3 regions of the Neobacillus sp. NPDC097160 genome follow, and region 1 is predicted to be linked to each of the others. Evidence: riboswitches for the same ligand, from Rfam matches in the RefSeq annotation. Region 1 holds a riboswitch; each other region holds the start of a gene.
What was found. A riboswitch is a leader RNA that binds a small molecule or an ion and turns the genes downstream of it on or off. The one in region 1 is predicted to bind thiamine pyrophosphate.
Positions count from the first base shown of each region.

Region 2: another riboswitch for thiamine pyrophosphate. It lies ahead of thiM (hydroxyethylthiazole kinase); the one in region 1 lies ahead of ACIQXV_RS23615 (ABC transporter substrate-binding protein).
Region 3: another riboswitch for thiamine pyrophosphate. It lies ahead of thiT (energy-coupled thiamine transporter ThiT); the one in region 1 lies ahead of ACIQXV_RS23615 (ABC transporter substrate-binding protein).

Region 1 covers NZ_JBIWDU010000019.1:58,141-66,218, forward strand. The annotation lists gene ACIQXV_RS23590 (aromatic ring-hydroxylating oxygenase subunit alpha) at 1-1,069, opposite strand, end outside; gene ACIQXV_RS23595 (hypothetical protein) at 1,160-1,411, opposite strand; gene ACIQXV_RS23600 (nucleotidyltransferase family protein) at 1,652-2,266, opposite strand; gene ACIQXV_RS23605 (XdhC family protein) at 2,251-3,363, opposite strand; gene ACIQXV_RS23610 (DUF6054 family protein) at 3,845-4,186, opposite strand; TPP riboswitch at 4,529-4,638, shown strand; gene ACIQXV_RS23615 (ABC transporter substrate-binding protein) at 4,826-5,821, shown strand; gene ACIQXV_RS23620 (thiamine-binding protein) at 5,834-6,124, shown strand; gene ACIQXV_RS23625 (ABC transporter permease) at 6,124-6,885, shown strand; gene ACIQXV_RS23630 (ABC transporter ATP-binding protein) at 6,888-7,628, shown strand; gene ACIQXV_RS23635 (TatD family hydrolase) at 7,643-8,078, shown strand, end outside.
Region 2 covers NZ_JBIWDU010000006.1:146,891-154,968, reverse strand. The annotation lists gene tenA (thiaminase II) at 1-11, opposite strand, end outside; gene thiW (energy coupling factor transporter S component ThiW) at 14-532, opposite strand; gene thiE (thiamine phosphate synthase) at 516-1,178, opposite strand; gene thiD (bifunctional hydroxymethylpyrimidine kinase/phosphomethylpyrimidine kinase) at 1,175-1,993, opposite strand; gene thiM (hydroxyethylthiazole kinase) at 2,008-2,814, opposite strand; TPP riboswitch at 2,896-3,005, opposite strand; gene ACIQXV_RS10570 (hypothetical protein) at 3,361-3,699, shown strand; gene galU (UTP--glucose-1-phosphate uridylyltransferase GalU) at 3,873-4,745, opposite strand; gene ACIQXV_RS10560 (HipA family kinase) at 4,774-5,550, opposite strand; gene ACIQXV_RS10555 (glycosyltransferase family 4 protein) at 5,550-6,665, opposite strand; gene ACIQXV_RS10550 (serine/threonine-protein kinase) at 6,755-7,792, opposite strand; gene ACIQXV_RS10545 (agmatinase family protein) at 8,056-8,078, opposite strand, start outside.
Region 3 covers NZ_JBIWDU010000012.1:103,094-111,171, forward strand. The annotation lists gene ACIQXV_RS17845 (GNAT family N-acetyltransferase) at 1-477, opposite strand, end outside; gene ACIQXV_RS17850 (histidine kinase N-terminal domain-containing protein) at 594-1,748, opposite strand; TPP riboswitch at 1,968-2,077, shown strand; gene thiT (energy-coupled thiamine transporter ThiT) at 2,200-2,787, shown strand; gene ACIQXV_RS17860 (FeoA family protein) at 2,935-3,159, shown strand; gene feoB (ferrous iron transport protein B) at 3,159-5,162, shown strand; gene ACIQXV_RS17870 (FeoB-associated Cys-rich membrane protein) at 5,184-5,339, shown strand; gene ACIQXV_RS17875 (helix-turn-helix transcriptional regulator) at 5,452-5,907, shown strand; gene ACIQXV_RS17880 (transglycosylase domain-containing protein) at 6,035-8,078, shown strand, end outside.

The DNA.
Region 1 (8,078 bases):
TCTGTTCCCTATTCAACCCGCGGCTGATTACTAACCATTCATTTCCTTCAGCCTTCAGTCCCTCTTTTACCCGTTCAAAGGCAACTTCGACATCATCCGGGCTGCCAAATCCTGCTGGCCCATAAAAACCTTCGTGAGTTCGCAGACGTTGCGCGTTAACTTCTTTTGATGCACCCTTTAACATAATCGGATAGAGCATCACTTCTGTCCGTTCAACTGATACAGGTTGTATGACCCGGACTTGCGAGCCCAATAGACTAAGATTTGGGAAGATAATTAAATTAAATGGAAGAGCGCCGATATTTAAATCCCCCCCCAATTCGTATAATGAATGCCCATTCCCTAGATCTGATACCTTTTCTTCCTTATGCATCTTAGCGAACTTCATCTTCTCACCTGTCCGCTTCGCAATAATATCAAAAAACGTTTTGTGTACAAAACTTAGGTGATAGGGATCGATTGTATTTTCTACTTGGAACTTCCAGTTAGCATTAAGGAAATACTTGTGCTTACCTGCAGATAATTCGATTCCTTCAGGACCAGAATCAGCAACAAAGTCAATGTATGGCATGGCATTTCCTAAATGCTCTGTCAATGGTTTGACATTCTCGTCTAAGCTAGCAAAAATAAATCCACGGTAACTTTCCACTCTAGGAACTTGAATCAACCCCATTTCCTCCCTGTTGAAATCCTCCCCATATCCATCCTGAAAAGGAGCACCAAGAAGTTTACCGCTGTTTGAATAGGTCCAGCCATGATAGGCGCACCTAAGTACATGAGCGTTGCCGCATTCATCTTGACACACCGATGCGCCCCGATGCCTGCACCGATTAAAGACAACATTAATCTGCTCGCTATCTGCACTTCGTGTAACGATGACCGGCTGTGAACCAATTTTGGTTGTTTTATAATCACCTGCGTTTGCGATCTCACTTTCATGCCCAACATATACCCACGTTTTACTGAAAATCCGATCTATTTCCATTTTAAAAATGGCTGGATCCGTGTAAATCTTGCCGTGAACAGCACCCTCTTTAACATAATCACTAATGTTTATCGTATTTAACATTAATCCTTCACCTGCTTTACATATTTTGTAGAACATTTTTTTGGAGGTAACTTTTCTATCAAGTGGGAGAAATCCTGCTCATTTTCTTAATTATGATTTATAACTTAAAACCGGCTCATTAGTAGAATGACCCTTCCCCTTCCAATGGCTGATTGATGGGTCAAGTATAGGATGAAGATCTTTATGATCACACCATGCCAAGGCTTCTAGTTCAAGTGGATCAAGATAGATAACCCTTTGCGTTCGTATATCCTTGATCATAAGTCTAATGCCGTTGGAAGAAAGATCTACTTTTACAGAAACGTGAGCAAATTCATTTTTAAGGATTAATTCCTCGAACATACTTTACCTCCCTTTGGTAGTTAGTACAAACTAACATTAAAATTAAATTTATAAGCAGAACAAAAATATCATTCTACTTAAAAACAACGTTAGTTGGTGCTAACTATATAGGTGTATTTAAAAATATTACCACTATGACCATGATAATATATAGCAAAGAACGTTGTCAATATAATTCTGAATCTTCAATAATTTCTTTAATAATAATTCAAGTGGAAGATCATGCCTCATTACCGTTCGTTAATCAGTTTCACCTTCCATTAATAACTGATAGTCTCTAGGGGTGTCTACATCGGGTATCGCTTTTCTATTCATCTCAGAATAATAAACTTGATGTTCGAATTTTTTTATTACTGATTTTCCCCCTTCATCCCCATTAATTTTCATTAAATGCGGAAACAGGTTTTTTTTGAATAAGACAGGATGCCCTTTGATCCCTTGATATTTAGCTTGAATTATCGAGAAGCCCTGGTTACGATTGTGATCTTTAATAATTGTATTAATTTCTGCTGATGACATTAATGGCTGATCTCCCAACAAAAAAATAACCGATTGTACAGTTTCTGGTAAAGATCTGAGTCCTATTTTGACGGAAGTTGACATTCCTTTTTCTGACTGATCATTCAATATTATTTTACTGACCCCTTCTATTCGTGCCTCATTGACAAGATTTTTTATAAGTGGATTCACTACAACAATGATCCCTTCCAAATGGGATTTTAGACATTCTTCAATCGCATGTCGTAGTAGTGATTTTCCTTTATAAGGCAATAGCAATTTAGGCTTTCCCATTCTTGTCGAAAATCCAGCAGCTAAAATGATTGCCCATACATGGCCATTTACACTTTCAATAATTGTTCGTCCTCCTTGCTAGGGAAATGAAAAGCCCCTTTTGTTAGCTTATTACCCGTTCCACCGCGATAAACCATTGAAATTTCCGCTATTATGCTCAATGCAATTTCCTCCGGGGTTACCGATCCGATATCCAAACCAATGGGACTATGGATTCTATGTTGATTAGGATGATTATTTAATCCCAAACCATTACCTAATTCATATGTTCTTTTTCTTGGTCCCAACAAACCAATATAGGCTGCTTCTGAATTTAAAACTTCTTTTAACATCATCTGATCTTGTGAAAAATGATGCGACATAATAACAACATACGTATTTTCATCAAGTCTTACATTAGGTATTGTTCCGGGATTATAACAAATTAAATCATCTGCTTCGGGAAAGTTCTTCTGATTTATAAAAGCAGGGCGATGGTCCATTACAGTGACATGCCATTTTATGTTCTTTGCCATCTGTACTAATGGTATGGCATCCGGCCCGGCACCAAATATGACAATTCGTGGAGATGGAGCAATTGTATCATAAAAAACTTGAAACTCTTCTTCCCCACCAATTTGTGCTAATGTACAGTTCGGGCGTGAATCCATTGTGTCTAAAAAATCATTAATAATTCCTTTAAATGGAATGTGATAATATTCCTGGTTTTCCGGGTCAACTAACCATTTACTACCAACCAAATTTGGATTCTCTGCTTTCGTGATGGTAATACTGTGAATCGTTTTGCATAAGCCAAGTTTAAACCAGTTTTCAATTTGTTCTGATTTCGCCAAGTCTCGAATTGGAGAATATGGTTCTAGCAAAATATTCATTTTGCCATTACATCCCAAGCCCAGCCCCCATAAAAGATCTCCTTCACCTTGAAAATTATAATTTACGATTTTAGGCTGTCCATTTTCGATTACTTGAAAAGCGATCTCTTTTAAATCACCCTCAACGCACCCTCCGCTTACCAGTCCAGTAAACTGTCCATCTCCTGCTATAAAGCATTTTGCGCCGGTCTTTTGATAAGTGGAACCTTGTGTAGAAATAATTGTTCCAAGAACACCCTCTAAACCAAGGCTCTTACATCGAATTATTTCCTTATATATTGCCTGCATGTTGCCCTCCCTTAAATTAGAAATTACCATTAAAGAATAATGATTAATTAACTCCCTTTCTAGATTAAGCGTTTACATTTTATAGAGATTAATGAAGAAGTGTTTAGCAAATTTTAGTAATAACCTATATTATTATTTCTAAATTCTGATTTGTCAATATATTTTGTTTTTAATGATTTTAAACACTTTTAATGGTTTATTCATAATTTGTTCATTTCTAGAGATTATGATGAATACATGAATCGGACATGATCTTTTCATAGCCTTTCAACCCCCTTTTAATATATATTTTTTTATCCGGCCTATTGCCGGATATTTTTTTGAGATTCTGACTCCAAGCAATTTCTAATGTGATACATGATTAATTAGAGAATAGAGTGTAATGCGAAACCTTTAAATGATTGATTTGACAACGGCCAACAAAAAAAGCTGTAATTCCTTTGGAACAACAGCCGGCATACATTTTTTGCTACAATATAGTTTATTTTGCTCTAAACGGTTCTAAAGTATCTATGACACTATTAATAAAACTGTTCCCCGCCCCCCAATCAAACCGGAAGATTGCTCCTTGGGCAGTGCCTGATGCTGCTGCATGTACTTTTGCAGCCCCTTCCAAGTTATCGATGGTAATGGTCATGGAACCACGATTACCTGAGCGAAAATAATATTTTTCAAACACTAATACTATGAATTCGAAATTCCCGATTGAACGATGATAGCGGTCAATTAATGTACCTGAAATACTTCCATTTACAATTGCTTCTTCTATCTTCTCACTTGCTTCTTTAGGTGTTATCGACACGATAATTTCACTAACGTCCATATGTTCTCCCCCTAAAAAATATCTTCCTATACTAAAATCAACAAAATACCTTTCATATTTTATGGGAATCTTATCCTTCCATACGTTTTGAATTTATTTTAGTTTCATTTTCTAATATCTTTCTTGTCATTAGCATCCTTAATCAAAAAGTTCCAAAAATATTGTGAATCCTTCCGAAGTGATATTAGACGATGTTAATTTTTTGGCTATTGTGACTGGATTTTCTTTACTAGTTAATTGTTTATTTGTTCTTGGTTTCACTCCTTTCTACCAAATCACCATATTTTGTACTAGTCAAAATAAAGGTTTCTGTTATAATGAGTTGGGAATATAATTTAATAGCTAGAATTGTAGGGGAACCGGTGTTGCCGGTTGAGATTACATCCTTAAGATGTTGACTCTTAGTACCTGATCTGGTTGATACCAGCGGAGGGAACATATTCTTGAACAATTGAAATTGTTTGCTTATATGCGCCCTAGGTTCTCCACTAGGGTGCTTTTTTATTGTCTAGCTCCACAAGGAAAGCTTCGGCAGCATAAGCACCGCACGAAGAAAAAGCGTTAGCTTTTTCGAGGAGGTCATACGCCGCTGACCAGGGCGCTTGCGCTTTTCTAATTATGTACATAGGAGGAAGAGGAATGAAAAAGTGGTTAATCGTATTATGTTCATTATTAATGATTGCGGGCTGTAGCAATCAGAATTCAGGATCAGAAACGAAAAAGAAAGACAAACACTCTCTGAAAAAGGTATCTGTTGTACTAGATTGGACACCAAACACGAATCATACCGGTTTATATGTTGCAAAAGAAAAAGGCTATTTTAAAGACGAAGGATTAGATGTGAACATCATTATGCCAGGTGATGCTGGAGCAGATCAGCTTGTGGCTTCAGGTAAATCAGAGTTTGGCGTAAGTTATCAAGAATCGATCACACAGGCCCGTATACAAGGCGTTCCTCTTGTTTCTATAGCAGCGATCATTCAACATAATACATCTGGTTTTGCCTCACCAGTTTCGAAGAACATTGTTACACCAAAGGACTTTGTAGGTAAAACATACGGTGGCTGGGGCTCACCTGTTGAAGAATCTGTTATTTCTTCATTAATGAAAAAAGAAAATGCCGATGTGAATAAAGTTTCGATTGTAAATATGGGAGATACTGATTTCTTTACAGCTGTGAAACGAGACATCGATTTCGCATGGATTTATTATGGCTGGACTGGTGTAGAGGCAGAGCTGCGTGGAGAAACGCTCAATATGGTGTACTTAACAGACTATTCCGATAAACTCGATTATTACACGCCAGTTCTCGCAACGAATGAAAACATGATTAAAGAAAACCCAGATACAGTAAAAGCTGTTGTAAAAGCTGTTTCTAAAGGATATGAATTTGCTATTAAACATCCATCCGATGCTGCTGACATTTTAATTAAAGCAGTGCCTGACTTGGATCCAAAGCTTGTTAAGAAAAGTCAAGAATGGTTAGCCTCTAAATATCAAGATGATGCACCGAGATGGGGCGAGCAAAAACAAAAAGTATGGGAAAATTATGCTTCATGGATGTTTGACAATGGACTTCTTGAGAAAAAGCTTGATTCCAAAGAAGCATTTACAAATCAATTTTTACCACAATAAGGGGGTTATGAAATGACAAATTCACTGATCAGTATTCAAATCATACCAAAAACAAAAAATGGCGAAAGTGTTATTCCTTATGTAGATGAAGCAATCCGAGTGATTCAAGAGTCAGGGGTAAAATTCGAGGTACATCCTCTTGAAACAACAATGGAAGGCGATTTACAGCAATTACTGCAGGTTATCACGAAAATGAACGATCGCATGATTGAGATGGGCAGCAGTAACGTTATCTCCCAAATAAAAGTTTTGTACCAACCATCTGGCATCTCCATGGGTCAACTTACGGAGAAATATAGATAATGATAAAAATCATATCGAAAGGGTGGAGACCATTACTGGTTCTCCTCCTTTTATTCATTGTATGGGAAACGGTTGCAATTATATCCGAAATTCCAAATTGGCTTTTACCCACTCCGACAAAAATATTTTATGAGGGTTTTGATGGTTGGTCTAACTTTTACCCACATTTATTATCAACAATCAAACTATCTTTACTCGGATTTGCACTAGGTTTACTAATCGGTCTACTTACGGCTATTCTATTACACTTACTTCCTTTCATTCGGGAATCGATTTATCCGTTGCTCATCATATCGCAAAACATTCCGATTATCGTCCTAGCTCCTCTTTTAGTGATTTGGTTTGGCTTTGGATTATTACCCAAAATGATCGTCATCACGCTCGTTTGCTTTTTTCCCATCACGGTTGCCGCTTTAGATGGATTTAAGCAAACTTCCAATGAGTTAAAGCATTACATGATTATGGCAGGAGCATCGAATAAGCAATTATTTTGGAAGCTGGAGCTGCCCTATGCCCTTCCTTCCCTTTTTTCAGGTTTAAAAATATCCGCTACCTACAGTGTTATGGGTGCAGTTATTTCTGAATGGCTTGGAGCGAAGGATGGTATCGGTGTGTATATGACCCTTGCATCCTCATCCTTCCGAACAGATCGAGTTTTTGTGGCCATATTTGCGATTGTGACATTAAGTTTATTATTTTTTTCAATCATTGCTCTTATTGAGCGCTGGCTCGTTCGGTGGCAGTTGAAAGGGGCGAAATGAAAGTGAGTCATCTTAAGGTTTCCAATATTTCTAAGCAATTTGACAAGAATGAAGTGATCAAGAATCTCGCATTCACAGTTGAAAAGAATGAGTTTGTTTCCATTCTTGGGCCATCAGGTAGTGGAAAAAGTACGATTTTTAGTCTGATCGGAGGAATTCTCTCACCAGATCACGGAACCATTCATTTAGATCATCAAGTCATTAACGGAAAACGGGGATTTATTAGTTATATGCCACAAACCACTTCTCTCCTTCCTTGGAGAACGATTCTTGAAAATGTTTTGCTAGGGCAAGAGCTTCAAGGAAAAAAAGAGAAAGAAGCAGCATTAGAAATGATCGCTATCGCTGGATTATCTGGTTACGAAAATGCGTATCCTCATGAATTATCAGGTGGGATGAAACAAAGGGCATCCTTTATTCGAGCTTTATTAAGTCCTCAATCCATTATTTGTTTGGACGAACCTTTTTCTGCCTTGGATGAATTAACAAGACTTGATATGCAAAAATGGCTTTTATCGATTTGGGAAGAACATCGCAGAACCATCCTTTTTGTGACCCATAATATTGAAGAAGCATTATTTCTATCAGACCGAATTATTGTTTTATCCAATAAACCTTCTCAAGTAGCAGCCGAATTTCACGTTCCTTTTTCACGCCCAAGAGAGGAAAGTCTATTTCTAGAAGACAAGTTCTTAGAATGGAAAAGGAAAATTTACTATTCTCTCAAAAAAACAGGAGAGTGATTAAGTTGCTAAAAATGATTGATGCACATATTCATTTAGATCATTATAACAATCAAGAAATAAAGGATATCATTGAAAGGGACCCTTCTTTAGAAGCACTCATATCCGTTTCTTTTGATTTGGAATCCAGTAAAAAAAATATGGATCTTGCTAAGATATACTCAAAAGTTAAGCCTGCTTACGGTTATCATCCTGAACAAACGCCTCCTACAGAGGAACAAATGGATGAACTTTTCAATTGGATAAAGAGCAATCAAAAGAACATGGTCGCAATTGGTGAAGTGGGTCTTCCATATTATTTAGGAAAAGAACAAAAACTAACGACTCTTCAACGAGGCCCATACATTGAACTATTAGAAGCATTTATAAAACTAAGTAAAGAATTAGAAAAACCTATTATCCTTCATGCTGTTTATGAAGACGCCCCCATCGTTTGTGACCTTTTGGAAA
Region 2 (8,078 bases), on a different contig from region 1:
GAAAAATTCATGATTACTCCCCCAGTTCGTTTTTAAAAGAATGGCCAGCCATAGTTAGAACTTTCTTTCTTAAGAATACAGTTAAGATTACAAACCCCAGTAGCGCTCCGACAAACGAGCTAAAGATAAATAATGGAATAAATCCAAATAAGGTTGCTTCTTTCCCAAGTAGTAGAGTGGCAACTGGATAACAAAGAATCGCACCAATAATCCCCGTTCCAATGACTTCCCCGATAAATGCCAGATAGATTTTTCTAGTTTTTAAAAATAATAGGGATGCCAGCAGCGCTCCCACCATACTGCCGGGAAAAGCAAACACAGAACCCGTTCCCATAAGATTTCTTAACAAGGAGACACAAAAGGCCTGGGCGACAGCGTAATACGGTCCCAACAGCACGGCGGATAAAACATTCAAAAAATGCTGAACCGGAAACACCTTTGTAAATCCAATCGGAATCGATACCAGGCTGCTAGAGATTGTGCCAATCGCAATCATCATAGCCGTCAGCGTCAATTTATATGTTTTGTTCATGTCCTTTCCTCTCCCCTATGTTTTTTCTTAATGCCCTTGCTGCTTCCATTGGTGTCTCTGCATGGCTAATCGCTGTGATCACAGAAACACCATCGGCCCCTGCTTTAATTACGGAAGCGGCATTTTCACTGGTAATCCCGCCAATTCCCACAATTGGAATGGTGTAGCCATTTTTTCGCAGTGATTCAATCAAGCTGGTACCTTTCGAAGGCTTCGCATCCTCCTTTGTTTTTGTAGGAAAAACAGGCCCAATCCCAAAATAATCTGCTCCGTCCCTAAGTGCCGTCATCGCCTCTTCATTCGTATGTACGGATACACCGAGAATCATCTCGCCAATCCTTTCCCTCACCGTCCCTACCGGCTCATCCTCTTGTCCGATATGAACCCCGTCTGCTCCAATTACAAGCGCCAACTCGATATCATCATTGACAATAAAAGGAATCTGGTGCTCTTTGCAGATTGCTTGAAGTTCTTTTGCCAGGCTCAATTTTTCGGAACCTGTTAATGCCCCTTTTCCCTTTTCACGGAATTGAAAAAGGGTGATACCACCAGCAATGGCTTCTTTTAATACTTCCTCTGGTTCTTTCAAGCAATTCGGACTGCCCATGATAAAATAAACACGTAATGCGGCTTGCAAATCATTCATGACCTTGCCAACTCCTTAATGTATTTTCTTTTTCCATATGCCCAATGGTTTGTCGGACCATGTCCATGGCCGATGGCAATACCATCTTCAATGGCTGCTTGAATGAAATCCTTCGCTGTTAAAACAGCATCATATACGCTTGTGCCCTTCGCCAATTCGGCGGTAATGACGGCTGAGAAGGTACATCCCGTTCCGTGTGTGTTTTTTGTTTGGATCCGCTTGCTGGTAAAGTTGTGGAATTCATTCCCGTCAAAAAATAAATCAGTGGATTCAATTTCGTTTTCATCATGACCGCCTTTAATCACGACATTTCTGACTCCAAGCTCGTATAGCCTTACTGCAGCCTCTCTTTTATCTTCAAGGGTTTGGATTTTCATTCCCGTTAAAACTTCCGCCTCCGGAATATTCGGTGTAATGACTTCGGCAAGCGGCAATAAATAGGTTTTCATAGCGAAAATGGCTTCCTGTTGTAATAAAGAAGCGCCGCCTTTGGCAATCATCACAGGGTCAACAACCACATTTTCCCATTTGTATTTTTTGAGATTAGCAGAAACAGCTTCGATAATTTCTGTGCTAAAAAGCATGCCTGTTTTCACGGCATCCGCACCCATATCCTCTCCGAGTGCTTGCATCTGTTTGGCAACGGCCTCTGACGTCATGGGGTACACAGCATGGACTCCTACTGTATTTTGCGCCGTAACAGCCGTCAATGCTGACATCCCAAAAACCCCTAATTCCTGAAACGTCTTCAAATCTGCTTGAATTCCTGCGCCGCCGCCGCTGTCGGAACCTGCTATCGTTAATGCTTTTTTCATCTTACATTCCTCCACTAGATTTTTTTAAAAGAAGCATAACCATTTAAGTCTTCACTCGAAACCAACGATAATTGATTTAAAAATTCAATTTGAAAGCTGCCCGGTCCAAGCTCGGCTGTTTTCTTCGCCGCCTTTTCTGCGGCAACGCCATAGTAGGTTAAGGCAGCGACCGAGGCTTGGATTAAATCCCTTTCCACCCCCGCAAAAGCGCCAATTACCGAAGTTAATAGGCATCCCGTTCCGGTTACTTTGGTCAAAATTGGATGTCCATTGGCAACTACATAAGTATTTTCACCGTCTGATACAATATCCTCTTTTCCAGTTATTACGACAACACAATGTAATTTTCGAGCAGCTGTGATCGCAAGGTCTTTAATGTTCCCTTTTGCATTTCCTCCATCCACACCCTTAATTTCCCACTTTTCACCAATAACATTGGCAATCTCGGCCGCATTTCCTCTAATCACGGCGACCTTGACTTCATTCATCACTCGTTGGGCTGTTTCCGTTCGATACGGTGTAGCCCCCGCACCTACCGGGTCAAATATGACCGGAACATCGTGCTCATTGGCAGACTTACCAGCCAGGAGCATGGCTTCCACTGTTTGCGGGTTTAATGTGCCAATATTCAAAACTAGTGAACTTGCAATCGTAGCCATATCCGCTGCTTCCTCTTTTGCATTTGCCATTACCGGTGAAGCTCCTAGTGCAAGGAGCCCATTGGCCGTGAAATTGGTAACGACTACATTGGTGATATTATGTATTAGCGGGTTTACCTTCCTTACTTTTTCCAACGTTTCACACAAGCTTCTTTTTTCCAAACCAATCTCCCCTTTTCTTTTTCAACATAAAAAAACCAGATCCATAAATTGGACCTGGTTAGGTAGAAAGCGAAAAATTACCATTTCACTCGACTACTTTCCTACGCTGGTATTACCCAGATCAGGTCCAAAGGGTTAAAAACATTACCGTTTTCTCTCAGCCTGATTACAGGGCACCCCTAGTAGATACATCACATATTAAATTAAGTACATATTAACGCTGATTACCATTGAAGTAAAGAAAATTGTTCCAACTTTTTTAGTTTAGAACATAATTCCGGTAAATGCTTCATCACATGGAGGAACATCATTCGCCCCTCCAATTCCCGACACAAAAACTCGAGAATTGTCTGTTCATGCGCTTTCCCAAGGAATATTTCCTATGATATTGTCATAAATATGCTCGTTTTTCATCTCTTTTAAAAAATGGGACAGCCCTTTTCTTCTCTGTTCGTTATATTCGTTTATGCTTGTCCAAGAGTTTTACATATTATATTTCTTAAAAGAGTCTCTAAATGTTAAAAAATTTTAAAGGTGGGCATAAAAATGAGTAAAAATAATTACAAGAATCATGAACAAACAACCATTTTATCGATCGATAGCGATGCACTAATCGAGAATAACACACAGGTTGTTAATGAGCTGCCAGAGATTCAACAAGAACAAGTCGATGTTTTTTCAGAGTTAAAAAAACAACTTGCAAATAGCCTCTTCGAGAGTAGCACACAACTTGTTAGCAGCCTTTCAGAGATTCAATCACATATAGCTAGTGAACTTTCAGCAATTAGACTAGAACTGCTAACCATAAAAGAAGAAAATACCAAACTATTAGATCAAATTACCTATATTGAACAAAATTATAAGGTGAAGAAAAAGAAGAAGTGACCGATTCGATAACTGTCCTTGATTACTTTTCAAGCTAGACAGCAATTGAAGAATAACTTCTGACTGATTTCTCCGTTTTATAGCGAAATAGCCAAGGCAATTCTTTGCCTTGGCTCTTCTAGTGGTTAATAGGAGAAGGATGTTGAAGTAGCCAAAATTGGCTTCTTTTTCCTTTATCCTTTGAAGATTTCACCCAAAAAGGCGAGGATCTCTTCTCGTGTGTCGTCTCTTTTTAGGGCAAGGTCGATCGTTGCTTTGAGGTACCCTATTTTGTCGCCGATGTCATAGCGGATTCCTTCGAAGTTATATGCCAAGACAGCCTGCTGTTTATTTAATTCGTTAATGGCGTCGGTTAGTTGTAATTCGTTACCTTGCCCAATTGGAAGCCGTTCTAATATGGAAAAAATCTCTGGCTTTAATATATAACGCCCCATAACGGCAAGTGTAGACGGAGCCTCTTCTACCTTTGGCTTTTCCACTAATGATTCGATTGAATATAAAGTCTCCTCAATCATCGCACCTTTTGGCTTAATTATTCCATATTTACTTACGTCCTGTTCTTGAACATTCTGAATGGCAACGACAGAACTATTATAATACTCGAATACATTCATGAGTTGTTTTAAACAAGGAACCTCTGACACGACAATATCGTCGCCCAACATAACCGCAAATGGTTCATCACCAACAATATTTTTGGCACAAAGAATAGCATCGCCGAGTCCGTCCGGTGCTTTTTGGCGAACATAATATATATTCACTAAACTAGATATTCTCTGAACTTCCTCTAAAACGGCTAAATTATCTTTTCGCTGCAGCAACTCTTCAAGCTCATAGGATTTATCGAAATGATCCTCTATAGACCGCTTCCCCCTGCCGGTTATGATAATTATTTCCTCAATCCCCGACGCCACAGCCTCTTCTATAATATATTGAATAGTTGGTTTATCAACAAGCGGAATCATTTCCTTTGGGATTGCTTTCGTTGCAGGTAAAAAACGTGTCCCGAGGCCGGCTGCTGGAATAATGGCCTTACGGATTTTCATAAACTCCCTCCCTTCTAAAAAGATTTTCTTACTTTTCGTCTTTCACATGCAATGGCCGATAGACCTTTTTCAAAAATTTATGCATCAGTTCAGGCAGGATTTTTTTTCTTCTTGTTACCAACGTACTGACAATCGCCTTTTTTTCCTCCTTCGAAACCATCCAGTCATCAGGAATGAGTGAGACTATTTCTTCCATTAAGTGAATGGGCATGGTTTGAATCAATTCAAGGTGTTCAGTAAAACTTTGTTCGCTTTCAATAAATTGCGCCATTAATTGATGTGTCGCACTTTTCAATACTTCTACTGGCAGATTTTCTAAATCAGCATCAAGCCAGTTGGATGTTCCGAAAATCTCAGCTTGGTCTATCATCCATAATTGGAAATTACTGTACTCTGCTTCTCGTAAAAGAATGTTTTTCCTGGTTCGATCACGATTACATAGCCAATAATCCAGTAAAATGATCCCTGCAAGAGATTGATGGTTCATTATATTAGAGACATGGGAAACCTGATGTCCATTTAAGCAATCCGGCAAGTACAACGAGGCGAATTGGAACTGGGTCTGATGCACTTCAGTAAGTTTCGCAACTTGTTTCGAAAATTCTTGGGGAATATCCACTAATCGGGCAAATGGAACAGGCAAACCAAGATATCGTGCCAAGCAATATCCTACCCACTCATTAGGCAGAGTTTTTTCAAAACCAGGTTGAAAAAATTTAACCACGTAGTCCTGTCCATCATTAAAAGTGATTAAATGTGCATTCGATTTCCCTTCCAATTTCTTTTGATAGGCAACAGGTTTCATCACGCAGTATCCACCTCACCGTCAGCACCTTTATTCTTTTGAATGATTTTTGTTAACAAATGAATATAGTCATCTGCTACAGCTTGGATCGAAAATTGTTGTTGAACATGGTCCATTGCTGCTTGCGACATCTGTTGCTGGCGTACCGGGTCATCTAGGATGCTATATAACTGATTGACCGCATCTTCGACATTTTGTCCACGAAAAAGCAATCCCGTCTCCCCTTCTGCCACTAATTCCGTAACAGGCATCATTCTAGAAGCAACAACGGGAACACCGCAAATCATCGATTCAATAAACGTATTGCCAAACGATTCTGATTTGGTTGTCGCGAGGGTGCAGCCGCCTGATTGCCGAATTTTTGCATAAACATGTGGCATTTGCTGATAGGGAATGACTGGAAACCATTTGATGATCTCGGTGAGCCCTTCCTCTTCCCACGCTGCCTTAAATTCTTCGCGCTGCACACTTTGTGCGCCTCCTATAATCCAAATTTCAATATCGCTGCGTTCATTTTTCATCATTTTTGCCGCCTCAAGCAACATTGGCCAGTTCTTACGTTTGTCCAATCTGCCAATCCAGCCGATAATTTTTTTATCGGCAATGAGCGTGGGGGCACTGTTGATATCGATTTCCTCGGTGGATAATGCCCGGAAAAAAGTTGTATCCACGCCGTTGTAAATCACATGAATAGGGACGTCATTTGTCAGAATAGAGACTAACCGTTTTTGATAGTGTGAAGGAACAACGATACATTCTGGCTGAATTCCTTTGAATGATTTAAGGTGAGGTATGAGCTTTATGAGCTCGGGGGTTCGAGCCTCCACAATGACAGGGCCGTGATATTTAGCTTTTCTAATCCATTTATAGGCTGCACTTGTGTCGACAACAATGATGGCGTCATAGGCGTTGTTTTTAATAATGTTTATAATCTCCTGTTCATCCTTTGTTAAATAAACCTGAGCAATATCCTGCATGATATGGAGCCCGCCGTGGTCTGTCGTATATAAAAATTCAGTATTAATTCCATGCTGTTTAAAATAAATCGATCGGTTTCTCCATCCGGCATTTACCCCGCCAACGGTGAGGAGCCGCCAGATTACAAGTACTTTCATTCAGCTTTCTCCTTATTTTTATTTGGGACCTCCTCTGTTAAAAAGTAAAATAATAGGGCCCCCATTTTTATATAAGTCTGCTATTTGTATCATCTATGAAGGAGTTTCCTGTTTTTATGACCGCTTCTGCGATCCCGATAATGGTATCTTTCTCCTTCAAAGCGCTTCCGATTGTGGTGTTTATCATTTTCACGGCGGGATTCCCCTGCGAAACGTTTTCCTTCATTGCGATTTCGGTCCCTTTCGGAATTTCGATCCTTCTCTCCCTTTCGATCACCATCAGGGAATAGCTCCTGCTCTCGGGCATCCCAATACTCATCAATTTTTTCCATCACAGTATCCGGGTTCTTACCCCGTGCAAGCATTGTCTTGATCCATTCTTCTTTGAATACTTTATGGACCAAGCCTTGCAGCTGTGCAACATATTTTTCCTCCTCCTCCGTCGTTAGGAGCTGGGTGCTTAAATTTTTCAAAGTATCTTTGTCAGGTGTTTCTGGAAGTAAAATTTGATATATTTGATGAGAAATCTCTTCCATTCGGATATAGTGCAGCCATTCCGCATAAACTTCCGGAGCCATTTCTTGAACATGTGCTAAAAAGATTGCTTTATTTTCTTCCCCTAGTGAGGTCAATAATTTCCGTGGATACGGATAAACGCGGTCACGCCAAACTGTTCTTGCGACGTCAATTACCTTCAAGTTGCCATCTGGCTGCAGGTAGATTTGCCTTTTATGATGGTCGATCCGCTCATAGCCAATTTTTTTAAACGTGATTAACATCTCAAGTAGCTTGGCGGATAATGCTTCGGAAAGGGGCTGAGATTGTAAGTACTCTCGAATATCGACACCTTTGATAATATCCATCGCAATATAGAGTGGTCCTTTCGCATGGATGGTCGGAAATAGATTTGTTCCTTTTCCAAGGGATAGGGCATAGTGTTCTCGTTCACAATCCTCTTCGTTCCCGAATACTTTCACACAAACATCGTCAGAAACTTGGAAGACCGCACCTTGACGCCCTTTCCCTAGCATGATTAACGTGGAATTGTTCACTACTTCCACGTCCGAATTTACTACATTAGTAACTTTTATATCTTTTAACCTGTTTTCTAATTGTTTACTATTCACATTTTTCCTCCTTACATAGAATCATCTTTATTCGGCAGCGATTCAGATGATTTGCTGGTCACAAACCACTTTCTAATCCCTTACTTCCTGCTGGATTTTGCAGCTTGTTTAATAAAACCATTCTTAAAAACTGCAATAAAAACGACTCCCCTTTGTTGCCTACTATAGTAAATTCAACTAAGGGGAAAAATGTTAAGGCAAGCGTCTAAAAAACAAAAAAAGGACAACTCTACGTTGTCCATTCCATATATGGTGCCTGACACCTATCTCAGCATTACCCCAGTGA
Region 3 (8,078 bases), on a different contig from region 1:
TTCACCGTCCCGAAGTCTCCCTTCCTTCACAAAACCGAGCCTTTCAGGAATCGCCCGGCTTTTTTTGTTTCTCACGCCACATCGGATTTCAATGCGGTTTAACCCTAATTGGAAAAAGGCATAATTCAGAAAGGCTTGAACAGTACGAGTGATGATACCATGACCCTCTGCATTTCTGGCAAGATAATAACCGATACTTGCCGAACTGTTGTACCAATCAATTTGATGCAATCCTAAAGAGCCGACAAGTTCATCTTTATAAAGAATTCCAGCGTTCATGCCGCTATTTTCGGCAAATTGCGTAAGCCATACTGGAATAATCGACTCGAAATGATAGGGAGATGTCATACTATCCACCCATGGCATCCATTCGCGTAAATGTTCTCGATTTTCCTCAACAAGCTTATACAGCTTCATGGCATGATGTCGTTGAAACAACTGAAGCTCAATTTCATGGTCAACCTTTAATGTAAACATAGGCAGATTCTCCCGGTGAAAATTTTTAGTACATCATATGCAAAAGAAGGCACATTTGGGAGATTAAACACAAAAAAATCCCTGCTTTAGTAAAAGTGGGATTTGGCGGTATATGACTAGAAAATAGTTTCGTTTAGACCTGCAGGCTCTAAAACAGCAGGTAAATATATAGAAAACGTGGTTTTATCAAGTGTTGAATCACAGGTAAGAGTCCCTTTATGTTTTTCAATAATTTCTTTACATACAAATAATCCAAGACCTGTCCCTAGTTTTTTAGTCGTAAAAAAGGGTTCAAAAATGGTTGTTCGTAATTCTGCCGGGATTACTGGACCGTTATTGGTAATACTGATTTTTATTTGTTCGGTATTTTCCAAACAGCTGCTAATTTCTATAGTTGGAATAGGAACCCCGTGATGATTTAAAACATCAATCGCATTAAAAATGATATTAATAAAAACCTGCCTGATTTCATCCGCATACCCATTCAGGGTAAAATCTTCACTTAAATCTTTTTTGATTTTTACTTTGCCGTCCAGAATACTAGGATAAAGGAAGTTTAATACCTCATCAATAAGCGTATTTAACCCAAATTGTACTTTTTCCTTCCCAATTAATTCTTTTTTAGAAAGTAATAAGAACTGTGATATTCGAAAATTAAGCTGATCTAATTCACTTGAAATGATATCCAAATATCTCATGTTTGGAAAATCTGCTTTAAGTAACTGAATAAACCCTTGAACAGATGTGAGTGGGTTTCTAAATTCATGAATAAAGCTTGAAGTCATCTGTCCGAGAAGTGTCAAACGATCTTGATGTGTCGAGTCAATGAACATCGTCTTTTCTTCTATGATTTTATTTTTCGCTTCCGAAAAATGGGATACGGCAAAATATAGAAATTTATCAAAGCAAAAATTGATCATATTGATCGATTCTTGCATATCTGACCATGACATTCCTGTTTTACTTAAATAGCTGTACAAAATCGTTCTGCCAAGATTAACATTGTAGACAAAATCACCTATGTTAATATCGGCCAAAACTCTTTCTTCTGACACTTCTATCGCAATGTTTTCAATCATGTCTACTAGTTCTTTTTTAGATCTTAAATGCATCGTTAGTAACACATTTAATAGAGCTACCCCGTTTTCGCGAATTTTCAATTTGAAGGGGTCTCCGTGGTTAATGACAATAGCATCTTCCCATTCTTGTACCAATTTTTCTTTGTTTTGATTAAAAAAAGCAATTAAATCCGTTTGTTCTCCCGTAAACATGTTGTTTCCCCCTATGGTATTAACAAAACTGATTACCATCTTAAATTCGCTGATGAAGGCAAAAATCCTTTTTTAATGAAAGATAAAAAAATTTTCCCAATATGATTTTTGCTGAATAATATGATAAAACGGCTCTTTTAATAGTATCACAGTGGAAATGTAATAATTTCCTTGTAAAAACCATAAAAGAATAGTATATTTTGTATGGAATCAATTGAATACTTCCACAGGGGGAGCTGCTATTAGGGCGGCTGAGAGTGAACGTTTTAAGTTCTGACCCTATGAACCTGTTAGTTAACGCTAGCGTAGGGATGTGGTTTGCCGGATATTAAAGCAATGCAGACAATCCTTTTTGTCTTGCATTGCTTTTTTTGTTTGCGCTTAATTTAGATACCCAGTTAATTGTAGGAAGATATCAAACGACTCCAAACATGAATAGGGGGGAAGAAGAATGAACAAAAAGAGAAGTAACACGCTATTTATTACGGAAATTGCTGTTTTTACCGCACTTGCCTACTTACTTGATCTGTTATCAGGTTTCTTAATGGCAAGATTTTGGCCGCAGGGTGGATCCATTTCTATTGCTATGGTCCCAATTTTTCTCATGGCCTATCGCTGGGGAATAAAGGGTGGCCTGCTAACAGGCTTCTTACTAGGTCTATTACAATTTATCCTAGGTTTTGCCCAAATTTATACCATTGTTCAAGGTATTATCGATTATTTTATTGCTTTTACAGTTGTGGGCTTAGCAGGCGTTTTTGTTGGTCAAATTCAAAAAGCCCTTGCGGAAGGAAATAAAGGGAAATGGATGATATTCACAATAATTGGAGCCTTTTTTGGAAGTTTTCTCCGCTATCTATGTCATGTGGTTTCCGGGATCGTTTTCTTCGGTGAATATGCACCTAAGGGCCAGCCGGTAACAACCTACTCGCTCATATATAATGGAACCTATATGCTCCCTAGCTTCGTCATCAGTGCGATTATCATCATTCTTGTGATCGGTGCAATGCCAAAGAAAAGTTTTTTACAAGAACATTAATATGGAGTGAAAAAGAAAGGCAAATTGCTTTTCTTTTTTTTTTCGAACTTTTGTCACAAAATTAGTATGCCCTTTCCCTAAAAAAAGTGTTAAAATGTCAATATAGAAAGATAATCATTCTCAATTAACCTAGATAGGGTGATATACATGTTTGGTTCTTTAAAAGCAGGAGATAAGGGAAAGATCATAGACATTTCTCATGTTGGTCACCTGGTACAAAGACGCTTGCTTGACTTAGGGATTACCGAAGGATCAGAAGTGTGTGTGAAATGCGTCATGCCGTTTGGCGGGCCGATTATGATTGAATCATGCGGACAATGTGTTGGCATTCGCCGTAAAGAAGCAGTTCAGATTGAAGTGGAGAGAATATAATGGAAATCGCTCTTATTGGAAACCCGAATACTGGGAAAACTTCATTGTTTAATAATCTAACAGGTTCCTATGAGTATGTTGGTAACTGGAGCGGTGTTACAGTTGAAAAAAAAGTTGGCGTATTCAAAAATAATATCGGCCAATTAATTGATTTACCTGGTGTCTACACACTTAATCCGCTTTCAAAGGATGAAGGTGTTGTGACCTCATTCTTTTTAAATGAGTCCGTTGATCGCTTGCTAAATATATTAGATGCTTCACAATTAGAACGGAATTTACATTTAACGCTTCAATTACTTGAGTTTGAAAAGCCAGCCCTTATCGGCCTTAATATGATGGATGTGGCGAATAAACGCGGGATTCAAATAGACGCTTCGAAGCTTTCGCGTGCTCTCGGTGTCCCTGTTGTTCCTGTCGTGGCAAGAAGCGGAAAAGGCTGTGACAAGCTAGTAGATGTCGTATCTACAAAATCAATCGAGCCTGCCAGAAAGAACCTTGTGTACTATGGCAAAGAGGTGGAAGAGGCCATTACAGCATTGACTGGTGAACTAATCGGCGAGACCAGCCACTCTCCACGCTTTCTTGCTATTCAATATATTGAAGGAAATGAATACGTTAAAAACTATGTAAATAGTATTGCCAATGCTCAAAAGCTAAATGGAATTATTGTGAATTTGGAGTCAAAGTTACAGAAACATTATGATATCAAATCGTTAGCAAATTTCATCTATTTAAAGAGAAAAGAAGTCATTGAAAAAATAGTAGCTGAAGTAGCAAGAAAGAGTGATTCGACAATCCCGTTATCTGAAAAAATTGACTCAATCGTGACAAATCGTTACCTAGGGATGCCGATCTTTTTGCTGCTCATGTATCTGATGTTTATGCTGACATTTGATTGGCTGGGCACGCCGCTGTCAGATGTTTTAGATGGCTTTTTAACTGGACCAGTAACCACTGGATTTGAAAATGTTTTATCTGCTATTAATGCATCAGCGTTTATCCATGCTTTAATTATTGAAGGATTGGTCGCAGGGGTTGGCGGAGTTCTCGTATTTGTACCGCAAATCTTTATTCTTTTCTTCTTTATTTCATTATTAGAGGACTCTGGTTACATGGCACGAGTTGCTTTGGTAATGGATAGAATCATGGAATCAGTTGGCCTGAACGGCAAGGCGTTTATTCCGATGATGATCGGTTTTGGCTGTAACGTACCTGGAATTATGGCGGCGAGAACGATTGAAACACCAAGAGAGCGTTTATTGACCATTTTGTTAACGCCATTAATGTCATGTTCTGCCCGTTTGCCTGTATATGCCTTATTTGTTGGAGCATTTTTTGCAGGCCATAAGGCATTTGTCGTCCTTAGCCTTTATGTTCTTGGGATTGTCGTGGCTTTAATTCTAGCAAAAATCTTTTCTACCACTTTATTAAAATCAGAAACATCATTATTTGTAATCGAGCTGCCGCCATATAGACTTCCGCAGTTCCAGTCATTATGGAGAAGTACTTGGGATAAAGGGAAAGGGTTTGTAAGAAAGGCTGGAACCTTTATTTTTGCCGGTTCTGTCTTTATCTGGCTATTATCATATGCAGGGCCAAACGGATTAAAAGTAGATATGGACCATAGCTACTTAGCCGCGATCGGAAATGTGATCGCCCCAATTTTTGATCCAATTGGTTTTGGGACATGGCAGGCATCCGCATCATTAATTACCGGATTCCTTGCGAAAGAAGCCATTATCTCAACGATGAATATTATTTATTTTGTTCCGAACAATGCCAGCCTGCAGGGATTATTGGCTGATTACTACACACCGCTTGCTGCCTATAGCTTTATGGTTTTTATTTTGTTGTATATTCCATGCTTGGCAACCGTAGCAACGATTTATAAAGAAACCGGATCCAAAAAATGGACGGCTTTTTCAATGATTTATGCATTCGTGATTGCTTATGTTTTGTCCTTGATTATTTATCAAGGCGGAAAGCTGTTTGGACTGGTTTAATTCGAAAAAGAGGTGGAACAAATGATTGCCAGTATTTTGATAGGTGTAGCTATTTTTGGATATGCAAGCTGGGCTTTGGTGAGGTTTATTAATAAATCGAAAAAGGGAAAATGTGCTGCCTGTGACCTGAAAAATTCATGTTCAAGTCAGTGTGGAATTCCTCCGGAAGTGAAATAAATGTTTGTAAAAACTGCTATCGAGGATGATGGCAGTTTTTGTTCTTTAAATTTGAATGATGCGGGGAACTTGTGTAAAATTACACTAGATGCAATTGAAGGAAGGGCTTAAAATGACCAGGGATGAAATTATTATGCAGGTTTCTGAAAAGCTTCGCCTGATTCGGACTGAAGCAGGGTATACGCAGGATAAAATGGCGGATATTATTGGTGTATCGAAGAAAACACTTGTGCAAATTGAAAAAGGAAGAGTTCTTGCCAACTGGTCTACTGTAGTTTCGATTTGTGCCCTTTTTCGAGAAACGGAAACGGTCCAATTTTTATTTGGAAACGAGCCCCTAGAAGTGTTAGAAACAGTTGCCCTCGATGGCATCGATCTCCGTAAAACCAAAACGTTGGGCGGTCGGGTTTGGTGGAGAGTGCTAACACAGAAAAATGGATTTATTCTCCAACAAAATATTTTAAGTAAACATTTTCGGATACTAGATGAGCGAAATTACCGCATCTTTAGCAGTTTTGATGAAAAGCTTTCAAAACAGCGCTTTAAAGAATTATCAAAGAGTGAATAATAATGAAGAAATGGAAAAGATGGGCTCCAACGCTCATCTTTTTTTCGTAACCTAACCGACATAAAAGCAAGCAAAATATCGAAAAGTATACCTGTTATAGAGATTACAGATAAAGGATGTCATCGAATTGGTATTTAAAGATAAAGTGATTGCCATTTTTAAGAACTGGAAAAAGTGGCATTTGCTCCAAATAATCGTTTTACTTGTGCTAATTTTGATTCTAAGTTTTTTTGGACTTCTAGCTTATTTTTCTAAGGATGCCGATATTTCAGAGCTAAAAAATGAGCTTCCACAGCCTACCGTTTTTTATGATGTCAGTGGGAATGTGGCAAGTAAGGTGTCTGCCAATAAAAATGAAGGTGTTCCAATCAAGGAAGTTCCCGATTCAATGAAAAATGCCATCGTTGCCATCGAGGACCATCGATTTTACCGACATAACGGTGTTGATTTAATTGGTACGTCTAGAGCTCTTTTCCGTGATCTAAAAGCAGGCGGAATGGTCGAAGGCGGCAGTACGATCACACAGCAATTGACGAAAAATACAATTCTTACTTCTGAAAAAACTCTGAAAAGAAAAATGCAGGAAGTATTTTTAGCCATTGCAGTTGAAAGGGAATACACGAAACAAGAAATACTACAAATGTATTTAAACCAAATTTATTTTGGAAATGGTGCCTATGGAATTAAACAAGCTGCCGGCAAATATTTTGCTAAAGAGGTTAAAGACCTGTCAATAAGCGAATCTGCATTATTAGCTGGATTAATTAAAGCTCCATCGGCACTTAATCCATACGAGCATATGGAACAAGCGACGGAGCGCCGCAATCTGGTGTTAGTGCAAATGAAGCAGCAAGGGTTTATTTCCAGCGACCAATATGAAAAGGCAAAACAGGAAAAAGTGGTTTTGAATGATAAAGGCGGCGACCCGTTCCGCGGGAAATACCCATATTATGTCGATCAAGTATTAGATGAGGCCATTCGTGAGTACGGGTTTACCCAGGATGAATTACTGACAGGCGGCTATCAAATTTATACAGAGCTTGATCCAGCGATGCAAACGGCGATGGAGAGTTCTTATACGAATGATGCCTTATTTCCAAATGGTCAAGATCCTCTTGTGCAAAGCGGGGGTATTTTAATTGATCCCAAAACTGGCGGGATCAGGGCACTTGCCGGTGGAAGAGGAGAGCATACCTTTAGAGGCTATAATCGTGGCTCCCAATTAAAAGCGCAGCCAGGATCTTCCTTTAAACCTTTGGCCGTCTACACCCCGGCACTTGAAGAAGGCTGGAAAATAACGGATATGTTAAAAGACGAGCAAATGAATTTTGGGAATTATCAACCTAGTAATTACGACCATCAATATGCAGGAGAAGTCCCGATGTATGAGGCGGTAAAGGAATCAAAAAATGTCTCTGCTGTTTGGCTCCTTAATGAGTTAGGGATTGAAAAAGGGATAGATTCCGTAAAGCGATTTGGTATTTCATTAGATAAAGAAGATGCGAATTTATCAATGGCCCTTGGCGGCTTGCATAAAGGTGTTTCTCCATTGAACATGGCTGAAGCCTTTTCCGTTTTTCCGAATAACGGTGTAAGGATCAAAGCGCATGTGATTAAAAAAATTGTGGATGCCGATGGGACGATCGTGGCTGAATGGAAGGTTCAAAAAGAGCAAGTTACGACAAAAGCTGTAACCGATAATATGACGACGATGCTGCTTGGTGTGGTCGAGCAGGGGACAGGAAAACCGGCACAAATACCCGGACGTGAAACGGCAGGGAAAACCGGTTCTACTCAGGTTCCAATTAAAGGAATCAATGGCTTGAAGGATCAATGGTTTGTCGGCTATACACCGCAGTTAGTGGGTGCCATTTGGGTTGGCTATGATAAAACAGATGCTGAGCATTATATAACGCCAACCAGCGGTACAGGATCATCGGTTATTTTCCGTGAAGTCATGAAAGAAGCTTTAAAAAATTCACCAAACGAAAGCTTCAAGGTGCCTCATATTTCTTCATTTATTGAACAGAGAAAAAAGGAAGAAGAAAAGAAAAATGGTTTCCAAGAGAAATTTAACAATGAAGTGCAAAAATGGGAAGAAAAATGGAACAAACAAAAAGAGAAGTGGAAGGACAAAGGGAAAGACAAGGGTAAAGGGCATGATAATGGTC